DNA from 3 places in the Clostridium sp. CTA-7 genome. Region 2 is predicted to be linked to each of the others. Evidence: riboswitches for the same ligand, from Rfam matches in the RefSeq annotation. Region 2 holds a riboswitch; each other region holds the start of a gene.
What was found. A riboswitch is a leader RNA that binds a small molecule or an ion and turns the genes downstream of it on or off. The one in region 2 is predicted to bind S-adenosylmethionine.

Region 1 (3,284 bases), on a different contig from region 2:
TTAATGGTATTGCTGCTGCTAATAAAATAATAAATGGTATTGACCTTGTTATATTTATTATCTTGTCTAAAACATAATAAACTGGTTTATTTTCTAATATGCTTCCCTTCTTAGTTACCACTAATATTATTCCTAATATAAGACCTATAACAAAGGATATAGCTCCTGATACTAGAAGCATAATCAAGGTTTGTCCAGTTGCTTCATAAATTTCCGGTATTTTTTTTACTGCATTAGGCAATAATTTTTGTATTAAGTCTGCCATCTTTAATCACCTCAACTTCCACATTTTTTTCTTTAAGATAGTTTATAACATTATGAATCCGTTCTTCTTGACCTTTAATTATTACAATAAGTCCACCAAGTGGAGATTCTTGAATTATCTCTACATTTCCAAAGATTATATTTGCATCTACATTAAATTCTCTAGATATTATTGAAATTATTGGTTCAGTTGTACTATTTTCTAAGTATTTGAGTTTCAGTATCTTTTCATTTTCCTTAATTTCTACAACTGAAGATTTATCTTCTATTAAGTCATATATATTACTTAATAAAGAAGTACTATCTATAAAATTCTTTGTAATCTTTTCTTTAGGCTCTGAGAATACCTTAAATATATTTCCTTCTTCTACAACTCTTCCATTTTCCATAACAGCAGCTCTTGTGCATATTTCTTTAACTACTTGCATTTCATGAGTTATTATTACTATGGTTATTCCAAATTTTCTATTTACCTCTTTTAAAAGCTTTAGTATTGATTTTGTAGTTTGTGGATCTAAAGCACTAGTTGCTTCATCACAAAGTAATACTTTTGGATCATTGGCTAAAGCCCTTGCAATGCCTACCCTTTGTTTTTGTCCTCCACTTAATTGAGATGGATAAGAATTTGCCTTATCTTCTAATTCAACAAGCTTTAGTAGTGATATAACTTTATCTTTTATTTCATCTTTTGAATATTTACTTCCCTTCAAAGGATAGGCTATATTTTCAAAAACTGTTCTAGACTTCATAAGATTAAAATGCTGAAATATCATTCCTATCTTTTTTCTTTCTTCTCTAAGTTCTTTATTTGATAATGTATTAAGGTCTTTTCCATCTATAAGTACTTGCCCCTTAGTAGGTCTCTCTAAAAAGTTTATGCATCTAACTAGAGTTGATTTTCCAGCTCCACTAAAGCCTATAATTCCATAGATTTCACCTTTGTTAATATTTAATGTTACATCCTTTACCGCTTCTACTTTTTCACCTTCTGTATCATAAGTCTTGTATAAATTTTTTAATTCAATCATGTTGCCCCTCCCTCTACCCTAAAAAAGGTAATAAAAAAACTGCTTTCCTAAAAAATAAGAAAGCAGTGTAATACACTTCTATATTTCATTCTTATCTTTCAGACGCAGTAAACATCTGCAGGATTTAGCACCTTAAATCATAACTAATTTAAGTTCGTAATTCAGGTTGCCAGACTTCACAGGGCCAGTCCCTCCGTCTTTCTTGATAAAAATCTATTCATTTTTTTGTTTTTCATTTCTTGTTCCTCATTATATATGTATATATTTCCACTGTCAATAGTATTTTTACTTTTTTATAAAAAAGTGGACATATGTAAGAAATCCATTATATTTTGCTAAGTCATTTTAATTTAAAATAAAAAACTAAAATTAAACCTCTAAATAATTAATTACTTAGAGGTTTTTTTTTTAACTATATAACTGGATAGCTCTTTAAAACTGTAACATTACCTTTTATTGAATATTCTCCTAAAGTAGCTGGGATTAAATAACTATCTCCAGTCTTTATTTTTTCTGTGAAGTCTTTTCCTTCTATTATTCCTTCTCCATCTACGCAAGTTAACATATCAAACTTTTCTATATCACTTGCATCATTGTATTGTGAATCTATAGTTATTTTTTCTATTCCAAAGTATTCATTTTTACATAGTAAGCTTTGCTTATAGCCTTCATGCTTTATTTCTTCTTTTTCACTAAGGTTTTCACATTGAAGATCAAAGTTTATAACATCTAATGCTTTTTCAACATGAATTTCTCTTGGTCTTCCATAGTCATATACTCTGTATGTTACATCACTATTTTGTTGAATCTCTGCTATTATAACACCTTCGCATATAGCATGAACTAATCCACTATTAATTAAAAAGCAATCACCTTTTTTAACTTCTATTTTATTTAAATAACTTTCCACATTATTATTTTTTATAGCTTCTTCAAATTGTTCTTTACTACAATCTTTAGTTCCCACTATTAAACAAGCACCTGGTTTAGCATCCATAACATACCAAGCTTCTGTTTTACCATAATCCCCTTCATACTTTGCAGCATATTCATCTCCTGGATGTACTTGTACTGAAAGTTTTTCTTTTGAATTAATAAGCTTTATAAGTAATGGAAATTTTTCTAAAGTAACCTTCGCTCCTACAAGTGTATGTCCATACTTTTTAATTAAATCATCGAAGCTAGTTCCTTTTAATGAACCATTTTCTACAATTCCAGTCCCATTTGGATGACATGCTATATCCCATGTTTCACCTATTTCACCTTCTGGCATATTATCTCTAAAGGATTCAAAATCTCTTCCACCCCATATTTTTTCATAATATAAATTCTCAAATCTAATTGGATACATAATCTTTCTCCTTCCTTAACAACACTTCTTAAGTAAAATATATATTTCAATATATAGATTATTAAATTAATTGATTTTTTTAAATAAAAATTAATTAATATTCTTCAATTATTCTATTTTATTTATAATATTTATTTTCTATAATATTTATAATAAATAATTTTCTATACATTCTCCTACGGAGTTAACTAAATATTTAACATGTTTCTTTAGTTCTTCTTCTACATGGTTAAATGTAAATGAATTTTTAGTTATCTTAAACATAGTTACGTCATTCCATGAATCTCCTATGGTATATAGATCTTCATTTTCTATTAATTCTTGTTCTGCTAAATATTTTACTCCACTTCCCTTTGAACATCCCACTGGAACTACATCTATATAAATATCATTTCTATATGCTACTACTGTATCACCATATTTTTCATTTATTTCATCTTTTATTTTTTCTATTTCATCCTTCTCTTTATTTGGATTATATATAGAAATTAAGCTTAGCTCCTCTTCTATTTCACATATTGAATTTACTCTTTTTTTATTTGGATATGGTAAATTATCTCCATCTGTTAATAAATATGTGTCAAATCCAGATTCTACTGAAATATATACATCATCTTCACTTATTCCATTTATTATACTTT
Region 2 (3,284 bases):
GTGTAACCCCTATTGTTATTGTTTTATCTTCAGCTGCTGAGCCTGTTTCTTTTCCCTTACTTCCACAACCTACTAAGCTTATTACTAAAGCCCCTGTTAATAATAATGTTAATATTGATTTTCTTTTCATATTGAAAGCCCCCTTTTTAATGTACAATTGACATTTAAAATTAGACAATTTAAATTTCTTTAATTTTTATTTAATTAAATTTATTCTCCTATATCAATTGCTTTTATTTTTATATTTTAATTATTTTTATAACTTTATTATGATAGTTTTTTATATAAGTAATTTCCTAAAGATTGCAACACCTGTACAATTATTATTAAAATTAAAACTGTTACAATCATTACATCTGTCTGATATCTTTGATAACCATATCTTATGGCAAGATCCCCAAGTCCGCCACCACCTATGCTTCCTGCCATAGCTGAATAGCCTATTATACTAATTACAGTTAAAGTTAATCCAGAAATTATTGATGGAACAGCTTCTTTAAGCATAACCTTAAATATTAGCTGAGTATTTGATGCTCCAAAAGATTTTGCTGCTTCTACTACACCTGGATCTACTTCTTTTAAGGCAGATTCTATTATTCTTGCTACAAATGGAGCAGCTGCTATAGTTAAAGGGACTATTGCACCTTGTATTCCTGTTGATTTTCCTACTATTAACCTAGTTAAAGGTACCATAAACACCATTAATATTATAAATGGAAAACTTCTTAGGATATTTATTATAGTATCTAATATTTTATAAATAAATTTATTAGGTTTTAATCCCTTTGGTGCTGTAACTATTAAAATTATCGCTGGTACGAATCCTAATATTACTGAAAATACAGTTGAGAAAAATACCATTATAATTGTTTCTCTTAAAGCCTTTAATAGCATATCTAACATTAATTAAGCACCTCCAATATTACATTTTTCTTTTCTAAATAATTTATTACCCTTTCCTTATCTTCCTCTTCTATGTTTATTACTAAACTTCCAAGTACATCATCTCTAAACTTTTCTAATTTGCCCCAAACTATTGAAAAGTCTATATTTAGCTCTCTTGACATTTTCGTGATAAGCGCATTTTCTGATGATGTGCTTGGAAAAAATAATTTTATGTTTATTCCTATTGCTGGTAGTAGTTCTTCATCCTGTTCACCTAAAAACTTCTTAAGCGATACTCCTGGTTTTAAGAATAAGTCTTCTGAATTGCCTTGTACTTTTAAAATACCCCCTTCTATTAATGCAACTTTTTCACAAACCTCTTTAACTACTTCCATTTGGTGGGTAACAATAACTATTGTAATTCCTAACTCTTTATTTATCTTTGAAAGAAGTTCTAATATATCCTTTGTGATCTTAGGATCTAATGCTGATGTAGCTTCATCACAAAGTAAAATTTTAGGCTCTAATGCTAAAGCTCGTGCTATAGCCACTCTTTGCTTTTGGCCTCCACTTAAATTAGATGGTTTTGCATCTGCTTTTTCTGAAAGTCCAACTAACTTTAAAAGTTCAGTTACTCTATTATATATTTTTTCTTTTCTAAATTTTTTGTAACTACAAAAACTCTCCCCTTTTCCCTTGCATTTTTCTTTGTATTCCTTATACTCTTCTTCATAGCCCCAAACCTCTAGTGGTAATGCTACATTTTCAAATACATTTTTTCTATTTAATAAATTGAACCCTTGAAATATCATACCAAGATCTTTTCTAAATTCCCTAAGCTCAATTCCACTTAAATCTTTAACCTCTTTACCCATTACTGTAAGAGATCCATCTTCATAACTTTCTAGCCCATTTATACATCTTAATAAAGTTGATTTCCCTGCCCCACTATGTCCTATAATTCCATACACTTGTCCTTCTTCTATCTTAAGCGAAACATTCTTTATAACTTCTACTTTGTCAAAGCTTTTACTTAAGTTATTAATTTCTATCACAATTGATTCCCCCTTTAAAGAAACTTAAAGTAAAACAAAAAACGCACTAGAGAATAAATCTCTAGTGCGTATAATTACTCACATACTAATTTATTCTCTCATCTATCAGCTTAAAGCTGCAGGATTTAGCACCAAACTTAATAGAATATAGTTTTAGTCCAACATTAATTAGACTTATCTTATAATCCTATTACAGGTTGCTGGGTTTCACAGGGCCAGTCCCTCCACCACTCTTGATAAGAAACGTAATCAAAATATTTAATTTTTATATTGATATTAATATACGATTATTAATTATATTTGTCAACAACATTTTAAAATTTATTTTTATAAATTTTAAAACATTATTACTTCTTTATCTATTTTTATAAGCTCTGCATCTGTATTTTCTTCTATAAAATTTATTATATTTTCCATAGTAGAATCTACTTGAGCATTAGTTGCACATATTCCTGAAATTCCAATTACAATACTTTGATGAATATCTTGATCGCTTATCTCACTTACAGAAATATTGAATTTATTTTTTAACTTTTGAGTTATACTTCTAACCACCATTCTCTTTTCTTTTAAAGAGTGTACCCAACTTGCTCTTAAATTTATACTCATTACTAGGACTCTCATTTTAAATCACCTCTTTAAATATTATGTACCTTAATATTATTATAAATAAAGCTCATGGAGAATATTCTCCATGAGCTTTATTTATAACTTTTATCCGGGATTTATTTATAATTTAATTAAATTATCTACCATATAATCTAGTTAATTCAAATATTTCCTCTGCTAATTTATCGTTTAAATCTTTTTTTGAAGCTCTCCAAGTCCAATTGCCACCTAATGTAGAAGGTAAATTCATTCTAGCTTCATTACCTAATCCTAAAAAATCTTGCATTGTGGTTATTGCTAAATAAGCTTGACTTCCCCAAACTCCTCTTATTAATCCTCTTGATATTCCTTCCTCATAAGTTAAATTTAAATATTTTTTAGCTTTTTCTATTTCATTTTTACTTCCAGTTACATTATACCATCCACAATTTGTATCGTTATCATGTGTGCCTGTGTAAGCCACACAATTAGCATGATAATTATGTGGTAAGTCTACACTATCTTCTCCGCCAAATCCAAACTGTAAAATTTTCATTCCAGGAAATCCTGTTTTATCTCTAAGCTCTATTACGTCATCTGTCATCATTCCCAAATCTTCTGCTATTATATTCACGTCTCCAAGATTATCTTTTATAGCATTAAATAATTTAATTCCAGGCCCTTTTGTCCATTGCCCAAATTCTGCTGTTTTGTTTCCATATGGTATTTCCCAATATGCTTCAAACCCTCTAAAAT
Region 3 (3,284 bases), on a different contig from region 2:
ATAGCTTAGTTTTTTGCAAGAATAACGGACTTAATAATACATGGGCATACTTTCCAAATGAAAAAATATTGTTAGGATATATTCAATATTCATTTTTACAAGAAGCCTTTTATAAATGGATATATGGAAAGGAAAGGTTAGTTGTTAATGTTCCAAACATTCCAGTAGAAATAATAATTTCAGATGGAGAAAAAAATAAAAAAATATCTAAAGAAGAAGCAGATAATATGAGAAGACATGTAAAAATGATAAAGGAGTGTTGGGCTTTACCTAAAGATAAATTAATTAGGGCACTTCAAAAGTTTGCTAGAGACTTTAATAGAACTTGGTACGGAGACAATAGAGAATTTTTATATTTAAAAATTTTTAATACACCAAAAGAATTAGGGGAATTTGTTATAAATTCAAGCTATATGACAACAAGTGAAAGAGAATTTAAAGAGAGAACTAGCTTAATTATTTCAGATTGGAAAGAAGTATGTGAAAAAGCTGATAAAAATAAGAGCCATGGAGAGCGATTTAGAGATATTTTATTAAAATCCCTTACAGAAATAATTTAAAGGTAAAACTAATTATTGACAGTAATAATTACTAAATATATAATATTACTGTCAATAATATTTGCGGGTGTAGCTCAATGGTAGAGCCCTTGCCTTCCAAGCAAGTTACGTGAGTTCGATTCTCATCACCCGCTCCATATGCGTTATTAGCTCAGTTGGTAGAGCACCTGACTCTTAATCAGGGTGTCCCGGGTTCGATCCCCTGATAACGCACCATTAAAAGAGAGATTAATTTTATGTAATCTCTTTTTTTCTATTTATAGAACATTTAACACTAAATACTTTATTGTTAATAGTAACTTTAAAAATAAAAGACTTATATAAGGTGTTAGGAATATTTTTCATATTGACAATAGTATATTAAATTGATACTATTATAGTGCAAAATTTAAAAGTCTTATCAAGAGTGGTGGAGGGACTGGCCCTATGAAACCCAGCAACCAAGAATTTTAATTAATTCTTAAGGTGCTAAATCCTGCAGGTAAACCTGGTAGATAAGAGGCGAACTATAATTTTTTATATGTGTGAGTAAAGCTTCTGTATTTCTACAGGAGCTTTTTTTACTCTTTAGAAAATTATATTTTTATATTTATTTTGCATAATTATTGTAAGATATTTAGTTATTAAAGTTATATCCTAAAGAGTAAAAAATGTGAATATAGTGCGCGTGCAAGATTTTCCTCAGGCAAGCTTCGGAAATGCACATGCGCTAAAAAAAGTCGACGGCTCGACAAGCTCGCCTTTGCGACTTTTTTAATTTTGTTATTAGAAATAATTTATATTTTAAAGGAGAGGAAGAAATTTTGAAAAACAAAGGTAATGGACTAGCTTTAATTCCATTAGGAGTATTCTTATTAGTGTATTTAGGTACATCTATAATAGCAAAAGATTTTTATGCTGTATCAGTTATTGTTCCTTTTTTAGTAGCAGCTCTAACAGCATTAATTATGAATAGAAAAGTAAAGTTTGATGAAAAAGTAGAAGTTTTTTGTAGGGGAGCGGGAAACACTAATATTTTATTAATGATATTAATATTTATATTAGCAGGAGCCTTTGCCGAAGTTGCTAAAAATATGGGAGCAGTAGACTCAACTGTAAATTTAGGATTATCTTTATTACCAAGTAGTCTATTAATACCTGGAATGTTTATTATAGGTTGCTTTATAGCTTTATCTATAGGAACATCAATGGGAACAATAGTTGCATTAGTTCCAATTGCAGTTGGAATAGCAGACAAGACAGGAATAGCAACAGCATTGGCAGTTGGAGCAGTAGTTAGTGGTGCTATGTTTGGAGATAATCTTTCAATAATATCTGATACAACTATAGCAGCAACAAGGACTCAAGGTTGTGAAATGAAAGATAAATTTAAAATGAATTTTATAATAGTTCTTCCAGCAGCAATAATAACTGCGTTAATATTCATGGTATTAACAAGAAATGCAAATGTAGTTAGTTTAGATTCTTTAAGTTTTAATATATTCAAAATTTTACCCTATATAATAGTTATAATAACAGCTTTACTTGGAGTTGATGTAATAATAGTTTTATTACTTGGAATATTGTCTTCATGTATAATAGGATTTATATTTGGAAGCTTTGACTTATTGGGATTATTTAATTCTATATCTGATGGAATAGCTGGTATGAGTGAGCTAATAATAATCTCATTACTTATAGCTGGAACAATAGAGATAATAAAGTTTAATGGTGGAATAGACTTTATACTTAACAAAGGACTGAAGAATTTTAAAAGTAAAAGAGGGGCTGAGTATGGTATTGCAACCCTAGTAAGTTTAGTAGATATTTGTACTGCTAATAATACAGTAGCAATAGTAACTGTTGGACCAATAGCTAAAAATATTTCAAATGAATTTGATTTAGAACCAAAGAGGGTTGCAGGGATAATGGATATGTTTTCGTGTGTATTTCAGGGCATAATACCATATGGAGCTCAACTAATATCAGCAGCAGGTCTTGCAGCTTTATCACCATTTGCAATAATGAAATTTTTATTTTATCCATATCTTATGGGGATATGTGCTATAATAGCTATATACATTCATTGGAGAAATAAATAAGGCTGTTGTAAAAATTTAAATATATAAACCAAAAAATAAGGAGATAACTTTTTTAGTTATCTCCTTGCTTTTTATAAGCCTTAATTTAATTCTTAACTTTTTAATTATTTATTATCCATTGTAAGAAGGCATATACTTTGAGAGGATATACCCTCACCACTGCCAGTAAATCCAAGTCCTTCTTCAGTAGTTGCCTTAACATTAATTTGACTTAAATCAATTTCTAAAGCTTGTGCTATGTTTTCTCTCATTTGTTGTATATAAGGAGACATTTTTGGTTTTTGAGCAATAATAGTTGCATCTATATTGTTTATGGAATAACCATTATCTGAAAGAAGTAATCCTACTTGTTTTAAAAGTTTTAAACTTGAAATACCTTTGAATCTTTCATCTGTATCAGGAAAATGCTTGCCTATATCACCTAGAGCTGAAGCACCAAGCAATGAATCCATAATTGCATGAAGTAATACATCAGCATCTGAATGTCCAAGTAAACCGTGCTTATAAGGAATTTTAACTCCTCCTATTATTAAGTCTCTTTCTTCAACTAAACGATGTACATCGTATCCTAATCCTATCCTCACTTTATCACCTCTAAATTAATTATAGAATTATTTTACCATAAATATAGAAGATATATTTA

Region 1: linked by a shared signal. The riboswitch ahead of ACYUEX_RS00400 (methionine ABC transporter ATP-binding protein) and the one ahead of ACYUEX_RS03640 (methionine ABC transporter ATP-binding protein) in region 2 are both predicted to bind S-adenosylmethionine.
Region 3: linked by a shared signal. The riboswitch ahead of ACYUEX_RS15950 (Na+/H+ antiporter NhaC family protein) and the one ahead of ACYUEX_RS03640 (methionine ABC transporter ATP-binding protein) in region 2 are both predicted to bind S-adenosylmethionine.

The regions. Positions count from the first base shown of each region.
Region 1 covers NZ_BAAAAV010000001.1:101,219-104,502, reverse strand. The annotation lists gene ACYUEX_RS00405 (methionine ABC transporter permease) at 1-265, opposite strand, end outside; gene ACYUEX_RS00400 (methionine ABC transporter ATP-binding protein) at 234-1,292, opposite strand; SAM riboswitch class I at 1,381-1,504, opposite strand; gene ACYUEX_RS00395 (type I phosphomannose isomerase catalytic subunit) at 1,705-2,643, opposite strand; gene ACYUEX_RS00390 (HAD-IIB family hydrolase) at 2,791-3,284, opposite strand, start outside.
Region 2 covers NZ_BAAAAV010000002.1:129,082-132,365, reverse strand. The annotation lists gene ACYUEX_RS03650 (MetQ/NlpA family ABC transporter substrate-binding protein) at 1-130, opposite strand, end outside; gene ACYUEX_RS03645 (methionine ABC transporter permease) at 268-903, opposite strand; gene ACYUEX_RS03640 (methionine ABC transporter ATP-binding protein) at 903-1,940, opposite strand; SAM riboswitch class I at 2,036-2,183, opposite strand; gene ACYUEX_RS03635 (DUF503 domain-containing protein) at 2,277-2,564, opposite strand; gene malQ (4-alpha-glucanotransferase) at 2,686-3,284, opposite strand, start outside.
Region 3 covers NZ_BAAAAV010000009.1:138,434-141,717, forward strand. The annotation lists gene ACYUEX_RS15935 (hypothetical protein) at 1-560, shown strand, start outside; tRNA gene ACYUEX_RS15940 (tRNA-Gly) at 624-697, shown strand; tRNA gene ACYUEX_RS15945 (tRNA-Lys) at 701-776, shown strand; SAM riboswitch class I at 955-1,061, shown strand; gene ACYUEX_RS15950 (Na+/H+ antiporter NhaC family protein) at 1,364-2,641, shown strand; gene ispF (2-C-methyl-D-erythritol 2,4-cyclodiphosphate synthase) at 2,746-3,225, opposite strand.